DNA from 2 places in the Leeuwenhoekiella sp. H156 genome. Region 1 is predicted to be linked to the other one. Evidence: riboswitches for the same ligand, from Rfam matches in the RefSeq annotation. Region 1 holds a riboswitch; the other holds the start of a gene.
What was found. Region 1 has a riboswitch for thiamine pyrophosphate ahead of thiM (hydroxyethylthiazole kinase). Riboswitches for the same ligand answer to the same signal wherever they lie in the genome.
Positions count from the first base shown of each region.

Region 1 (8,200 bases):
AATAGCATCTGTAAAGACTTCGGGACCAATTTCAAAAAGTGCTATCTCAACAGAAACGCTATTTTTCCTCCAAAACAAACCAACTTTAAAGTCCTACCTTTTATTTTTGATGGCCTTTAATTTCAAAAACCAGTCCTTTTGAATTCTAAACCCAGGGCCGAACCCTTCCTTAGAAATCATAAATTCTATACCAAAACGCCTAAAGCGCAAAACAAATTCCTGCTTGCTTTGGCTTTGCTTGCTTTTGCTGTCCTATTGGTTTTGGTTGTACTTTCGATCTATACCGGGTTCTACTTTATCGCGATCCTGGGCTTTGCAATCATCCTGTCTCTGGTTGCTCCGTTTTTTGATATGCCTTCCCTCAAAAAAAGTGGAAAAATGAGCTACTACGCTCCCCTTTTTATCACCGAAAAACCCAAGGACGGCCTTATTAAAATCCACGGAGGCACCCTGTTTGACTATTACTTTGCAATCGACAGAAACCTGAACGGACGCGAACGCACCGCCTATATTATGTATGAATATTTAAACGGACTGCTGGCCCTGATAGAAGCTTATAAAGATCAGCCGCAACTACGGGTGCAGGGTACCAGCTATATCATTAACGAACGTACGGCAAAAAAACTGGGTTTTAAAATTGGTGAAACGAATGGTTTCCAAAAGCTTATTTTAAGCTACAACTACTTCAACATTTTGGTTTCAAGTTCGATTGCCAAAAACAAACTGAGCTTTCCAAAGCTGAGTAACACCAAAACTTTTGAGGCGCAAATAAGCGACTTAGCACTACACAAAGCGCATATTGAAAAACTTCGGGATGCGCTAAAGCACAGGCATCCGCAAATGCTTCGAGACTTTTCCGGTTAGATTAACTTGAAGTCGAAGTGTTTTTTTTGTGCACAGATTGACTGTCCCCAACAGAGGTTAGGGTAATTTTTAGATTTGCGTTGCTTTGGTTAGATCTTGATCCCGTCGCATCAAACAAGCCCTGATAAGGCTTTCCTTATTTCAAAAAATGCAACCAGCAGCCAACTAATGAGTTCCCACACAGCACATTTGCAAAAGGATTTCCCTGTCCCTTTTCTAAACACCAAATAATCTACGTTCTATACAACGCCCTTCTTGGTATCTGGTTTAATACTACTAAACACCTGAATCCTTGTAGATGGTACCTGCATACTTTCCTTGTCCAACCACCTTCAACCACAAAAAATGTGGTAAAGTGTGGTTACAGTGTGGTTGCACTGTGGTTGCAGTGTGGTTTCAGCCTGGATTTGCCTGGGAGCTTCTCAGTACGATTCGAGCGTCTACCGTTAACGCAAGCAACCCAAAAAAAGGAAATAATACTAAAAATAAGGTTACCTATTACATGCTGTCCACTTTAAAATCTGTTTCAGCATAAAACCGGCTGTATGTAAAGCGATCCCGTTCCTAATTTGTATCTTTAATTTCGCTTTAGGGGTATTCTGAAAAGAATTGAGAGAGTCCCTTTGAACCTGATCCGGCTTACACCGGCGTAGGGAAAAGCAAAAAAGAGCTTCTTATCTAAAAGCGGTCTCTTTCTTTGTTTTCGGTTTTTTCCTAAAGCTTTTTTGTTTCACAAAAATAGATCAACATGGAAAAAACACTTTGGAAACACATCCAAACCGTAAAAAATCAATCCCCTTTAATACACAATATCACCAACTATGTGGTGATGAACAACACGGCAAATGCTCTGCTGGCAGCAGGTGCTTCACCTGTTATGGCTCACGCTAAATCAGAAGTCAAAGATATGACAGGCATTGCAGGCGCGCTGGTGATCAATATAGGCACGCTTGACGAATACTGGTCTGAAGCTATGCTGATAGCCGCAGAAACAGCTCATTCCCTAAATAAACCCTGGGTACTTGACCCGGTAGGTGCCGGGGCCACTCCATATAGAGATGAAATCCTTCAAAAACTACTTCAGTACCGGCCTACGGTAATCAGAGGGAATGCGTCTGAGATTTTAGCCCTTGCGCAGTCTCATACCGCCAAAACCAAAGGTGTTGACAGCACCGCATCCAGTACCGACGCTGTGGAGGCTGCCCGCAAGCTCGTACAACACTATGAATCTGTGGTATGTATTTCGGGCGAAACCGATGTCATTTTAGACAATACCCAGCGTTTGCTTTACCTTAAAAATGGTCATGCTATGATGGCAAAGGTTACGGGTTTAGGCTGCTCGGCATCGGCTATTATAGGAGCATTTATAGCTGTGATTGCAGACAAAACAGAGGCTACCGCTGCTGCGATGGCTTTATTGGGAATAGCAGGAGCGCTTGCTGCACAGCAAGCTGCCGGACCGGGGAGTCTGCAAATGCAAATCCTGGATAAACTCTATAACCTGGAGGAAACTGAGTTTGACGCACAGCTTAAAATTTCCCGGGGATGAACAAACAATCCCCGTTTCCCTATAAACTCTATCTGGTTTTGTCTGAAGCCGACTGTAAAGGGCGGGACTTTCTCAAGGTGGCAGAAGAAAGTATCATAGGAGGAGTAGACCTAATCCAGTTACGGGAAAAGAACGATGAGCCGGAGACGTTTATACGCAAGGCACTCCAGCTCAAAGAAATCACCGACAACTATCAGATCCCGCTCATCATCAATGACAATCTGGAAGTCGCAAAGAAGGTAGGCGCAACAGGTATTCACGTAGGAACCCATGACATTCCTCCTGTTGCTATACGAGAATTGTGGGGTAACGCTGCATATGTGGGTTATTCTATAGAACATCTGGAGCAGTTGGATACAGAAGAAACCGCTGTTTCTGATTATTTAGGTATCAGTCCCGTATTTAAAACACCTACCAAAACCGATACCATTACCGAATGGGGATTGGATGGAATCAGAATTATACGCAAGCTTACAGACAAACCTCTGGTGGCCATTGGTAATCTGGATGTGCACAATGTAAAATCGGTTATCGATGCGGGAGCTGATTGCATTGCTGTGGTATCTGCAATCTGTGGAGCGCCCAACCCTCAAAAGGCAGCTTATCAATTAAAAAATGAACTCTTAAAATGAAAAAATACACCTATCCTTCAGTCTTAAGCATTGCCGGTTTTGACGGCAGTGGCGGTGCCGGTATTCAGGCCGATATCAAAACGATTTCTGCTTTGGGATGCTACGCCACCTCTGTATTAACCGCATTGCCTGTGCAAAACACCCGGGGTGTCAAAACTATCTTTCCCATTCCTGTGGAAGCGGTTGCTGAACAGCTGGAAAACTTAATGGAAGATATTGTGCCCGATGCGATAAAAATAGGGATGGTACATACCCCGCAACTGGTGGAGGTCCTCGTGAAGCAATTGCGCAACTACCCCGACATTCCCGTTGTTTTTGATCCGGTTATGGTGGCAACCAGCGGACATCGTCTTATTGAAGAAGAAACCATAGCGGTTATCGTAAAAAAACTGCTGCCCCTTGCCGATATTATTACCCCGAATATGGATGAAGCAGCTATTTTAGCGAAAATAAAGGTAGAAAGTCTGGAAGATATGACGCAGGCAGGAGCTTCTATTAAAAAATTGGGCTGTAAAGCTGTACTGCTGAAAGGAGGTCATCAGAAAACAAAAGTAATTACTTCCCTGTTATTTGATGAAAGTACTACTCCACGTACTTTTGAGTTCGAAAAAATTAAAACCAACAATACCCACGGCTCAGGCTGTACCCTATCTTCCGCTATTGCTTCCTTTTTAGCCCTGGGAAATTCCCTGTATGAAGCAGTTGATCTGGCACAGGAGTATGTCTACCAGGCCATAAAGCAGGGTGCAGATACCCAAACCGGAAAAGGAAACGGCCCCTTAAATCACTTTTTCAACCCTCAAAAGCTTAATAAAAATGAACTGGTCTGAAAATGCCTGGCAAGCTGTTAATGGTATTTACAATTCCATTCTCAAAATGCCCTTTATTGAGGAATTATCTGACGGCAGTCTTCCTATGAAGACATTTCAGTTCTACATGCTGCAGGACTCCTATTATCTGGAGCATTTTGGAAGAGCCCTGGCTTTAACAGGTGCCAAAGCACATGATGTGGAAGATGCGCTGGCATACTTACAATTTGCAGAAAATGCCCTTGTGGTAGAGCAAGCCCTGCACGAGTCTTATTTTAAAGACTTTGGAGTGTCAGACAAGGGAATCATACAGCCCGCCTGTCATCATTATACGCACTTTTTGAGAAGTACTGCAGCACTGGAACCCGTGGAAGTAGCGATGGCTGCAACACTCCCCTGCTTTTGGATTTATAAAAATGTTGGAGAATATATTTATACCCACCATCAGGCTGCCGGAAACCCGTTTCAAAACTGGATTGAAACCTATGCCGGGGAAGAATTTACGGTTTCGGTAGAAAGGGCAATTGATCTGTGTAATAAGGCAGCTTTACAAACCACACCTCAAATACGCCGGCGCATGACGGAAGCTTTTATCACAGCATCGCGTTTGGAGTATCAATTTTGGGATGCCGCATATAACCTGAAGCGGTGGGAGTTGTAGATTATAGTTAGAAATTCAAATATGCTATATACAGATAGTCTGATCGGGAGCTAAATTCTAATTTGGTTAATTTCACAAAGATCGAGTCTCTTTTGATGCCTCTATGTGTTCTTTCAATCCTCCCAAATACCCTACCTTTAAAGCCTAACCAAGTATTTTTACATTGATGGATCAATTGCCTTTAACAGACGATACGGTAATTTTTGGACTCCTGGCGCTTTGTCTGGGTTTGGTATTTTATACCTCTTCCCTGCAAACCCGGTTTTGGCAAAAATTCTATACCGTCGTTCCCACGGTGCTGCTATGCTATCTGTTACCCGCAATCCTCGCCAGCACCGGTATCGTTTCGGAAGAAGCCAGCAACCTGTACTTTGTGGCCAGCCGGTATCTGCTTCCTGCAGCCCTTATTTTAATGACGCTGAGCATCGACCTTAAAGCCATCGTTAATTTGGGCCCCAAAGCCCTTATTATGTTTTTTACGGGAACTGTAGGCATCATCATTGGCGGACCTTTGGCGATTTTAATCGTTTCCATCTTTTCGCCCGATACGGTGGGCGGCAATGGTTTTGACGCTGTATGGCGGGGACTGTCGACCATTGCAGGCAGCTGGATAGGTGGTGGTGCCAATCAGGCCGCGATGCTTGAGGTTTTTAAATACAATCCCGAGAACTATGGCGGAATGGTGCTTATTGATATCGTAGTAGCCAATATCTGGATGGCGCTGTTGCTTTTTGGCATCGGAAAACGCCAGCGCATAGACCGCTGGCTGAAAGCAGACACCTCTTCTATCGAAAGACTCAAAGCTAAAGTGACCACTCATACCGAAAGCATTGCCCGTAACACGACCCTTCAGGACTTGGTGATGTTTCTGTTTTTTGCTTTTGTAGGGGTAGGCCTGGCGCATTTTCTGGGAACACACTTCGCTTCTTTTTTAGAAAACAACTTTGAGGTGGTGCGCAACAAAGAAAAAATCCTTTCTTCGCTGAGTTCAGACTTTTTATGGATGGTGGTTTTTGCTACGGCTTTTGGAATTATGCTTTCGTTTACCAAAGCAAAAAATTACGAGGGTGCCGGCGCCAGTAAAGTAGGAGGACTTTTTATTTACATCCTCGTCGCAACCATAGGTATGAAAATGGATTTGACTAAGGTACTCGAAAACCCGGGTTTGATTGCCATTGGTTTAATCTGGATCAGCATTCACGCAGGCTTACTCATTGGCGTTGCAAAGCTCATCAAAGCGCCCTATTTCTTCCTCGCCGTGGGGAGTCAGGCAAATGTGGGCGGGGCTGCCTCTGCACCTGTCGTAGCCGCAGAGTTTCACCCCTCGCTAACCTCGGTAGGCATACTGCTGGCGGTTTTTGGTTATGTTACGGGTACTGCCGGAGCTTATCTGTGTGCGCTGCTAATGGAAGTGGCATCCAAAGCATAACCGCCCTAAAATTATTGTTTCCTGAAATCTATAAAACCAAAAAGCCCTTCCGGAATCCGGAAGGGCTTTTGTTATAATGCGTGTAGAAGTTTAATCTTTAATCAGTTTTTGCGTAAAAGAGCGGCTACCGTTATCAATCTGAATGAGATAAACACCGCGTTTTAGCGTGCTTACATCCAGACCACTCGAAGCCAAAGCTGAGGAAACTTTATCCTGCTTAACTTTTTTACCCAACACATCGTAAAACGTGATGTCTAAAGAATTACTAAGTGACGGACTCTCAAAAAACAAGCGATCTTTTACCGGATTGGGATAAATCTTATATCCGTCTGCCGTTTGAGATACAACCGATTTGGAATCGGAAACCTTGATACTTCCCTTCAAACTCTTTTTGGCACTACTCTCAAAAGTATAGATCCCTTTTTTAGTGAATACATACTCATAAACCGAACCTTTAGATAGACGCTGGGAAATCCCAAAGTCTGCAGGAGCGCCAAAAGAAGTATTGACAATATTTTGTGGAACATACTCACTAAAAACCCATTGTACGGTATCTCCTACCTGAATTTCAAGCGTAGACGAAAGATCCTTGGATCCTGACTTCCAGTTGATTACATGTGTAGTTTGTGCACTTAATGTGAACGCAAACGTCAAAAGGAAAATGTAAAACCAAGTAAATTTCATACCATATAACTGTGTTTCAATGCGTTGTAAAGATAAAATAACTTTTCAAATAGCATGCCAAATAAAAAGCAATATTATACTAAAGTTACTCTAAAGACGTTGCCACAAATTATATGTTGCAAAAAATTATCGGCTTAGGTACATTTTTCTTCTTGCGTACAGATCGTAAAATGCATCATCCTTCAAACTGTCGATAAACAAGATACTTTCGCCGGTACTCTTCATTTCAGGGCCCAACTGCTTATTCACATTTGGAAACTTATTAAATGAGAACACCGGTTGCTTAATCGCATAACCCTCCAGCTTGGGATTAAACTCAAAGTCAGTCACTTTCTTTTCGCCCAGCATCACCTTGGTTGCGTAGTTTACATAAGGTTCACCGTAAGCTTTCGCTATAAAAGGAACCGTACGTGAAGCACGCGGGTTGGCTTCGATGATATACACCATATCGTCTTTGATCGCAAACTGAATATTGATCAATCCAACGGTATTGAGTGCCAAAGCAATCTTATGCGTATGATCTTTAATTTGCTGAATAACCAAATCTCCCAGGTTAAACGGTGGCAGGGTAGCATTGGAGTCCCCGGAGTGAATTCCGCAAGGTTCAATATGCTCCATAATACCGATGATCTGAACATTCTCGCCATCGCAAATCGCATCGGCTTCAGCTTCAATTGCCCCATCCAGATAATGATCTAACAGGAGTTTGTTATTTGGAATCTTACGCAACAGGTCAACAACGGTTTCTTCAAGTTCGTCTTTGTTGATCACGATTTTCATTCCCTGACCTCCCAATACATACGAGGGTCTTACCAAAATAGGGAAGTCCAGACGGTCTGCAACAGCAAGTGCTTCTTCTGCACTCTCGGCTACATCAAATTCAGGATACGGGATTCCGTTTTCTTTTAAAAGTCTTGAGAAACTACCGCGATCTTCAGCAAGGTCAAGTGCCTTATAGCTGGTTCCTATGATTTTGATTCCGTAGCGGTCTAATTTTTCAGCCAGTTTAAGAGCGGTTTGACCTCCCAACTGCACAATTACGCCTTCGGGCTTCTCGTGACGGATGATGTCGTAAATATGCTCCCAGAATACCGGCTCAAAATAGAGCTTGTCTGCAATATCAAAATCGGTCGAAACCGTCTCCGGGTTACAGTTAATCATAATGGTTTCGTACCCGCATTCGGCAGCTGCCATAACACCGTGTACACAGCAGTAGTCAAATTCAATTCCCTGACCTATACGGTTAGGACCGGAGCCCAGCACCACCACTTTTTTCTTATCGCTTACTTTACTCTCATTATCGGCAAAACGCTCGCCCGATGGCAACTGCATTTCATTTTCAAAAGTAGAATAGAAGTAAGGCGTTTGTGCCACAAACTCTGCAGCACAGGTATCAACCAGTTTATAAACGCGGTTGATTTTATATTCGTCACGCTTGTCGTAGACATTGCTTTCCAGACAGTCGAGCATATGCGCGATCTGGCGGTCTGCAAAACCTTTTTGTTTAGCCTCCAGCAGGAGATCGCGAGGCAGCGTGTCTATGGTATATTTAGAAACTTCTTTCTCCAGTGC
Region 1 is NZ_CP197499.1:169,153-177,352, forward strand. It holds gene ACSSS3_RS00660 (hypothetical protein) at 139-864, shown strand; TPP riboswitch at 1,445-1,537, shown strand; gene thiM (hydroxyethylthiazole kinase) at 1,613-2,413, shown strand; gene thiE (thiamine phosphate synthase) at 2,410-3,045, shown strand; gene thiD (bifunctional hydroxymethylpyrimidine kinase/phosphomethylpyrimidine kinase) at 3,042-3,875, shown strand; gene tenA (thiaminase II) at 3,862-4,515, shown strand; gene ACSSS3_RS00685 (DUF819 family protein) at 4,682-5,944, shown strand; gene ACSSS3_RS00690 (T9SS type A sorting domain-containing protein) at 6,035-6,628, opposite strand; gene carB (carbamoyl-phosphate synthase large subunit) at 6,755-8,200, opposite strand, start outside.

Region 2 (8,200 bases), 1.8 Mb from region 1:
TGCGACTGGCTTTGGAGCGTATAGAAAAACAGGAAATTGTGATCAAAGCCTGCGAAAAAGCCACGCCCTTCTCCTTCCCTATTATTACAGACCGACTTCGGGAAAAACTGAGCAGCGAAAAGCTGGAAGACCGCATAAAAAATATGCTGCGCTATCTGGATAAGATTTAGCTTTCTGCAGATAAAACAGCTGAAGCTCCTCCCTTTAAACTGACTATTTTTTTTTGAGGAAATTGTTTTATAAGTGCTTTCACTGCCGCAGCACTACGTTTTCCGGAAGCGCAGTATATTAAAATATTATCCTGCTCCGCCAGCAAATAAGGATCTGCCATCAGTTTTTTTAGGGAAATGTGCATTCCACCTAAACTGAAAAGCTCCCGCTCTTCCCGCTCCCGCACGTCTACTAAAAAATAGATTTCTTTATTTTCTGTGTATGCGGAATATTCCATTTCAGGGGTTGAATCTACTCCGCAACTCAAATTTAGATCAATAAGTTCTGTAATTGTAATCGCCTCATTTTTTGCAAACGGAAGAAGTATTTGAGAAGCTTCAAGGCTATTGTAAATAAGTAGTTTCCCGGAAAGCACACTGCCCAAATTTAAAATGATCTTAAGCACTTCATTTGCCTGAAACATTCCTATAATGCCAGGTAAAACTCCTAATACGCCCACTTCGCTACAAGTAGGCATATCTGCTTCTGAAACCGGCTTTGGATAGAGGCAGCGATATGTAGGTCCGTTTTTATAATTAAACACAGAAACCTGCCCTTCAAACTTAAAAACAGATCCAAAAACCAGCGGTTTTCCGGCTAGTACTGCAGCATCATTTGCAAGATATTTAGTACTGAAACTATCACTCCCTTCAACAATGACATCGTATTTATCAAATAAGTCGAGTGCATTATCCGCAGATAAGCGAATGGGGTAAATCTCAATATCCAGTTGTGAATTAAGCCTATTTAAAGCCTCTTTTGCGGCTTCTACTTTCAACTTCCCGACTTGATTTTCAGCAAATAAAATCTGTCTCTGCAGATTGCTAAAATCCACACAGTCATCATCTACAATTCCCAATTTCCCTACTCCGGCAGCAGCTAAATACTGTAAAGCAGGACAGCCTAGACCGCCACATCCTATAACAAGTACTTTAGCACTTTTGAGTTTTTGCTGCCCAAATTGTCCTACCTCATCAAGCAGAATATGTCGGGAATACCGCTTTTTTTCATTTGTAGACAACATCATTCAAAAGTTTTGATCCCAATCTTTCCATACCGGTTCGCGACCACTATCACGTAACATTTGTGCAATGGCTTCGATACTGCGCTCGTCTGAAATCTCAAATTGCTCCAAAGACTGTGGTTCTACCACATAACCTCCGGGATTTGTTTTTGATTCTGCACTCATCGAAGTGATTCCTAAATGCACAATATGATCTCTAAATTTTTCCTGCTCCCGTGTAGAAATTGAAAGTTCTACATCTTCATCAAAAATACGATAGGCACAAATTAACTGCAGCAAATCGGGATCTGTCATTTCTACTTTGGGTTCGAGGCCGCCACTAAAAGGACGCAGCCTTGGGAACGAGATAGAATACTTTGTTTTCCAATACGTTTTTTGCAAATATTTAAGATGCAAAGCTGTAAAAAAACTATCTGCGCGCCAGTCTTCAAGGCCAAATAAAGCGCCTAAACCTATTTTATGAATACCTGCCTTACCTAATCTATCTGGAGTTTCTAAGCGATAATCAAAGTTTGACTTTTTGCCTTTGGGATGGTGTGTTTTATACGTTGCTTCGTGATAGGTTTCCTGATACACCAGTGTGGCATATAAACCTTCTTTAATTAAAAGCTCGTACTCATCCTGATCTAATGGCTGTATTTCTATTGAAATGTTTGCAAAATGCGGTTTTAATAAACGTATGGCATTAGCGATATATGAGACGCCTACTGCCTGATTAGCTTCCCCGGTAACCAACAAAATATGTTGAAAACCTTTATCTTTCAAAAATTGAGCTTCTTTAAGAATTTCAGCATCATTCAGCGTTTTTCTGGGTATTTTATTAGTTAGACTAAAACCACAATAGGTACAGATATTCTGACACTCATTACTCAAATACAAGGGTGCATACATTTGCATAATATTCCCAAATCGCTTCTGTGTGATCGCCTTGCTTTTTGCCGCCATGTGCTCCAAAAATGGTTTTGCCGCTGGTGAAATCAATGCTTTAAAATCCTCAAGATTGGGTTTGGGACTGGCCAGCGCCTGCCGAACATCCTGTTCTGTTTTAAACAAAATAGATTCTAAAACCGTTTCCCAGGAATAGGCTTTTAAATGCTCTTTAAAATTAGTCATATAAAAATTGAGTTAACGGGCTGCTCGCCTCTGCATGTGTAGATTGAGGTGCAAATCGAGCAGTATATGCCAGTCTACCAGCTTCTACAGCAAGTTTAAAGGCCTTTGCGATGGTCACAGGATCTGGAGAAACAGCAATTGCTGTATTTACTAAAACAGCATCGGCTCCCAGCTCCATTGCATCTGCAGCGTGAGATGGTCTTCCAATACCTGCATCTATAATAACCGGTACGTTGCTTTGCTCAATAATAATTTCTAAAAAATCCCGCGTTTTAAGTCCGTTGTTACTGCCTATTGGTGAACCCAGAGGCATCACACATTGCGCACCTACTTCTTCAAGGCGCTTGCATAATACGGGATCAGCCTGTATGTAAGGCATCACTACGAAGCCCAATTTTACGAGTTCTTCACAGGCTTTAAGTGTTTCAATAGCATCTGGCAACAAATATTTAGGATCTGGGTGAATCTCAATTTTAATCCAGTTTGTTTCTAAAGCTTCACGAGCCATTTGAGCAGCAAAAACAGCTTCTTTTGCTGTGCGCACTCCAGATGTGTTAGGAAGAAGGTGCAAAGCTTCATGAGCGAGATTACTTATCATATCATCTTCTTCATTTCCTGCCTCTATGCGCTTTAAAGCAACTGTTACAAGCTCACTTCCTGAAACTAAAATTGACTCACGCATGAGAATCGAACTACTAAATTTTCCGGTTCCTGTAAACAGTCTTGAACTGAAGGTCTTATCTGCTATTCTTAATTTTTCCATCTGTATTGTTTAAAAGTTTTGCCAAAGATTGGATGCCTGCTTAATAGGTTCTTCCGGATTATGGGACTGAGTAAGTAATCCTGAGACAGCAGTGCCGTGAAGTCCGCAATTTTTTAAAGGTTCAAAATCTGCTGAAGTGATTCCACCTATCGCAATTACCGGTACTGTGTTTTGACTTTTTAGATATTGCCGAAGCAGTTGCGAATAGCCAGTAATTCCTAATATCGGACTCAATTTTTCTTTAGTTGAAGTAAAACGCAAAGGCCCCAAACCTATATAATCAACGCCATTTTTTAAGTGAGCCAAACATTGTTCCAACGTGTTTGCAGTACCGCCAATAATTTTAGAATCGCCTAAAATCGTGCGTGCTTCTGCGGTTGACATATCGTGCTGACCCAGATGAACACCTGCGGCTTGTACTTCTTGTACCACACGCACATCATCATTTATTATAAGTTTTGCATCGAATTGATCGCATAATTCTTTTGCTCTATAAGCAGTTTCAAGGACCTCTTCATAACACGTGTTTTTCATACGTAACTGCACCCAATTACACCCCGCGTTCAAAACCCGTTCTATATGTTCTAAATGGGTTTTACCATCTGCTCCTTGAGAGATATAGTGTAAATGGGATATTTGCTTTTTTACCGACGTATCATTTAAATGTATTTTCATAATCACGTTTAATTTTAGTGAATGCATCTATGGGCTTTTCAGAAAGCCAGATCGCACCCAAAACAGCGACTCCGCTAAATCCTCGTTGATGTACTTTTGCTATTTTTTCTGAAGTGATTCCACCCAAAGCGATTATTTTTTGCGAAATATCATGTACTTCAAATAGTTTTCCTTCATATCCTGTTTTTGAAATTGATTTAAAAACAGGACTTAAAAAACAGTAATCAAAAAGTGCTGCGTGAAACTTGAGTTCGTTTATCTCATGAAAAGACGTACTCACCTGAAACCCTTTATTTTTTAGGATCTTTACTTTCGATTTGAAAGTATGAGCCTGTACATTGCGCTGTTTTTCTTTGAAATGCATTCCCTTACAGCAGAATTCTTCAACTAGCGTATGATGCTGATGCAACATCATTGCTGCTAAATATTGGGGCTCAAACTCCTGAAACCAGCTTTTTAATTCAGAATAAGAAGCCTTCGGCTTGCGTATGTGAACTGTTTTTAAACCCAAATCAATCAATTGTTTGATTTGGAATATTTCATCAGTAAAAAACACTTCAGCGGTAATAACAACCAGCATCTTTAATGATTTACAGATATACTTCGTTTCCGTGTTTTTTAAACTCTTCCGATTTTGCTTTCATACCTTGCTCAAGAGCCTCTTCAGTTTCTAAGCCATTTTCTTTAGCGTAATTGCGCACATCCTGACTAATTTTCATAGAGCAGAAATTAGGACCGCACATCGAACAAAAGTGAGCTATTTTGGCATTTTCAGAAGGTAGGGTCTCATCGTGAAATTCACGAGCCGTATCAGGATCAAGCGCCAGGTTAAACTGGTCTTCCCATCTAAATTCAAACCGCGCTTTACTCATCGCATCGTCTCTATGTTGTGCTCCCGGATGGCCTTTAGCTAGGTCTGCAGCATGCGCTGCAATTTTATAGGTAATCACACCCGTTTTCACATCTTCTTTATTAGGCAAGCCCAAGTGCTCTTTAGGTGTCACGTAACACAACATCGCACAACCATACCAGCCTATCATTGCAGCTCCTATACCGCTGGTAATATGATCATAACCCGGTGCAATATCTGTTGTAAGAGGGCCCAATGTGTAAAACGGAGCTTCCCCACACACTTCAAGTTGCTTATCCATATTTTCTTTTATCATATGCATTGGGATGTGACCCGGTCCTTCTATGATACATTGCACATCGTGTTTCCATGCGATTTTTGTGAGTTCGCCTAAAGTTTCCAACTCGGCAAACTGTGCATAATCATTTGCATCTGCGATACTCCCAGGACGCAGACCATCTCCTAAAGAGAACGACACGTCATAGGCTTTCATAATCTCACAGATATCTTCAAAATGTTCATATAAGAAACTTTCTTTGTGGTGCGACAGACACCATTTTGCCATTATAGAGCCTCCACGAGAAACAATACCAGTAAGACGTTTTGCCGTATGCGGTATATACTTAAGGCGAACACCGGCGTGAATCGTAAAATAATCAACACCCTGCTCGGCTTGCTCAATAAGTGTATCTCTAAAAATCTCCCAGGTTAAATCTTCGGCTTTGCCATTAACTTTTTCTAAGGCCTGATAAATAGGTACCGTCCCTATGGGAACCGGGGAGTTGCGTAAAATCCATTCCCGGGTTTCATGAATATTTTTACCCGTAGAAAGATCCATTATTGTATCTGCACCCCAGCGACAGGCCCATACTGCTTTTTCTACCTCTTCTTCAATTGACGAAGTCACAGCAGAGTTGCCGATATTGGCGTTTATTTTTACCAGAAAATTACGCCCTATAATCATAGGCTCTGCCTCAGGATGGTTGATGTTTGCCGGTATTATCGCCCTACCACGGGCAACCTCATCACGTACAAACTCAGGTGTGATCACTTTAGGAATACTCGCACCATAACTATTGCCGGGATGCTGTGGGGTAATGTGTTGTATTTCGGTAAGTCTTTGATTTTCACGAATTGCTATATATTCCATTTCAGGGGTAATTATTCCCCGGCGCGCGTAATGCATCTGAGTTACATTCTTGCCTGCTTCAGCTTTTAAAGGGTTTGTATTGCGTACAAAACGCAAATGATCCAGCGCCGGGTTTTCTTCCTGTTTACGACCGTATGCAGAAGAAAGTCCTGATAATTGCTCAGTGTCTTTTCGGTCTAAAATCCAATTTCTGCGTATAGGATCCAGTCCTTTTTTTACATCTATTTTGACATTAGGATCAGTATACGGGCCGCTGGTATCGTACACCAGAACCGGTGCGTTTTTTTCAATCTTACCATTAAATTTATCTACCGTATCTGCCAGGGTAATCTGACGCATAGGCACGTTAAGGTCTGGATACAGGGTCCCGCTTACAAATACCTTTTGAGAATTAGGAAAGGGTGCGCGGCTAATCGTTTGTTGCTTTGGGATTTTTTCAGTTTTCATAATGGGTAGTTTTTTAGAATTGCACGTGTCAAAAATCAAAAAATCTATCCTCCTTGCGTGGCTTTAATTACTAGAACCAGCGCATCATTTTTCAGCATAAAATCATCCCACGCGGCCCGCGTAATAATAGTATTATTAACAGCCACAGCAATACCTTTTTGCACAATGTTAAGATGGCTTAAAAGCTCTGAAATCGAAAGTTCTTTAGAGAAAGAATGTAATTGATTGTTGACGTTTACAGTGATCATTTAAAATGGTTTAACTGTAAACTGAAGGGGGCATAGGCCAAAAAGCAACAATCCTTAAGAATTGAATCTGTTTTAAGATTCAATTAATTGTAGAGAGTTTTTACTTTTCCCTTCGCTGGTACTAACCAGATCAGGTTCAAAGGGTACTATCTCAGCCGATATCACTATCAGCGCCCCTAAAGTTTACAATGTAAAGCTAAACATAAATTCGAGGAGCACTATACTTATAAATCAAAAAATTTAGAATTGCATCGGCTTACTTAACATTATTTAGCCTTTGATTAAGAACAATATAACACCTCACAGCAGAATTGATGAGGGTTGAGGCCGTATCTTTAAGAGAACTAAAAAATCAAAAATTATGACAACTGTAAAACCATATTTAACATTTAGAGGAGAATGCCAGGAAGCGCTGAATTTTTATCAGGATTGCTTTGGTGGTGATATCATTAATAAAGAGACTTATGAAGGGAAAGAAATAGATATTCCCGGAAATTATCGCAATAAACTGCAACACGCAGAACTGAAAGGGAAAGGAATTCACCTGATGGCCTACGATGCTTCCCCAGATACTCCGGTGCAACAGGGTAACACAGTACAATTGGGCGTGGATCTGGACAGCAAGGAAGAAGTAAGTGAACTGTTTAAAAAGCTTTCTGCTGAAGGGCAAAGCCTGGCAGACCCGCAAGAAACCAGCTGGAATGCCTATTACGCCCGCGTACGCGATAAGTACGGAATAAGCTGGATGCTGAATGCCGACTTAAACTAATCAGTTGCTATCGAAATAGATTAAAATGCCGAAGTTAATGCTTCGGCATTTTTTTGTTACAGCGTTGACTAGCCCGCTAAAATGACTGAAATTTGCAGTGCTATGAATCAGTCGCTTTCCATTTTAGACCAAAATTTTGTCTTGCATCCTTCGGGTGGGATTTTTTGGGTCGAAAAGTCAACCTTGCTCATTGCCGATGTGCATTTGGGGAAAGTTTCGCATTTTAGAAAACACGGAAGCGCTGTTCCGTTTAAGGCCGTGGCCGAAAATTTTAAGCAGCTGACCCGTATCGCAGATGCTTTTAAGGCCAACAGCATTTGTTTTCTGGGCGATTTGTTCCACAGCAGTTTAAATACGGAATGGCAACTCTTTGAAAATTGGGTTAAATCGCGGAAGGAAAAGGTGATTTTGGTTGCCGGTAACCACGACATCATCAATCCGTTGAAGTATGAAAAGCTGGGTATCGCAATCTATTCTGAAATCATAACCGAAAGTTTTTTACTTACCCATCATCCGGAAGAACGGGAAGGTCTTTTTAACTTTTGCGGGCATATTCATCCGGGAATTCGAATGGGCGGATTAGGCCGACAGGTATTAAAACTTTCGTGTTTCTTTAAGACTGAAAATCAGTTGATTTTACCTGCATTTGGTACATTTACGGGAAATTATTATTTGGAACCCAAATCAGGCGATCAGGTATTTGCCGTGACCAGGAATGAGGTGATCCGGGTTTGTTAAGGTATTCCCTTTCTCCATAAATCTCTTTACACGTGTGAAATAAACTGAAAAAACACGTACTTTTAAAGTAAACTTCTTTTGAATATTTGGCTATGAATACAAAACTCACTTTAACTATTGAAAAAGAGGTAATTGATCAGGCAAAAAAATATGCTCGAGAAAAAAACCGAAGCTTGTCTGACATCATTGAAAACTATCTTAAAACACTTACGG
Region 2 is NZ_CP197499.1:1,986,587-1,994,786, reverse strand. It holds gene ACSSS3_RS08695 (ligase-associated DNA damage response DEXH box helicase) at 1-170, shown strand, start outside; gene moeB (molybdopterin-synthase adenylyltransferase MoeB) at 167-1,237, opposite strand; gene thiH (2-iminoacetate synthase ThiH) at 1,238-2,347, opposite strand; gene ACSSS3_RS08680 (thiazole synthase) at 2,340-3,110, opposite strand; gene ACSSS3_RS08675 (thiamine phosphate synthase) at 3,120-3,785, opposite strand; gene ACSSS3_RS08670 (thiamine phosphate synthase) at 3,766-4,365, opposite strand; gene thiC (phosphomethylpyrimidine synthase ThiC) at 4,376-6,232, opposite strand; gene thiS (sulfur carrier protein ThiS) at 6,277-6,480, opposite strand; TPP riboswitch at 6,571-6,668, opposite strand; gene ACSSS3_RS08655 (VOC family protein) at 6,842-7,249, shown strand; gene pdeM (ligase-associated DNA damage response endonuclease PdeM) at 7,352-7,987, shown strand; gene ACSSS3_RS08645 (DUF6364 family protein) at 8,080-8,200, shown strand, end outside.
Region 2: another riboswitch for thiamine pyrophosphate. It lies ahead of thiS (sulfur carrier protein ThiS); the one in region 1 lies ahead of thiM (hydroxyethylthiazole kinase).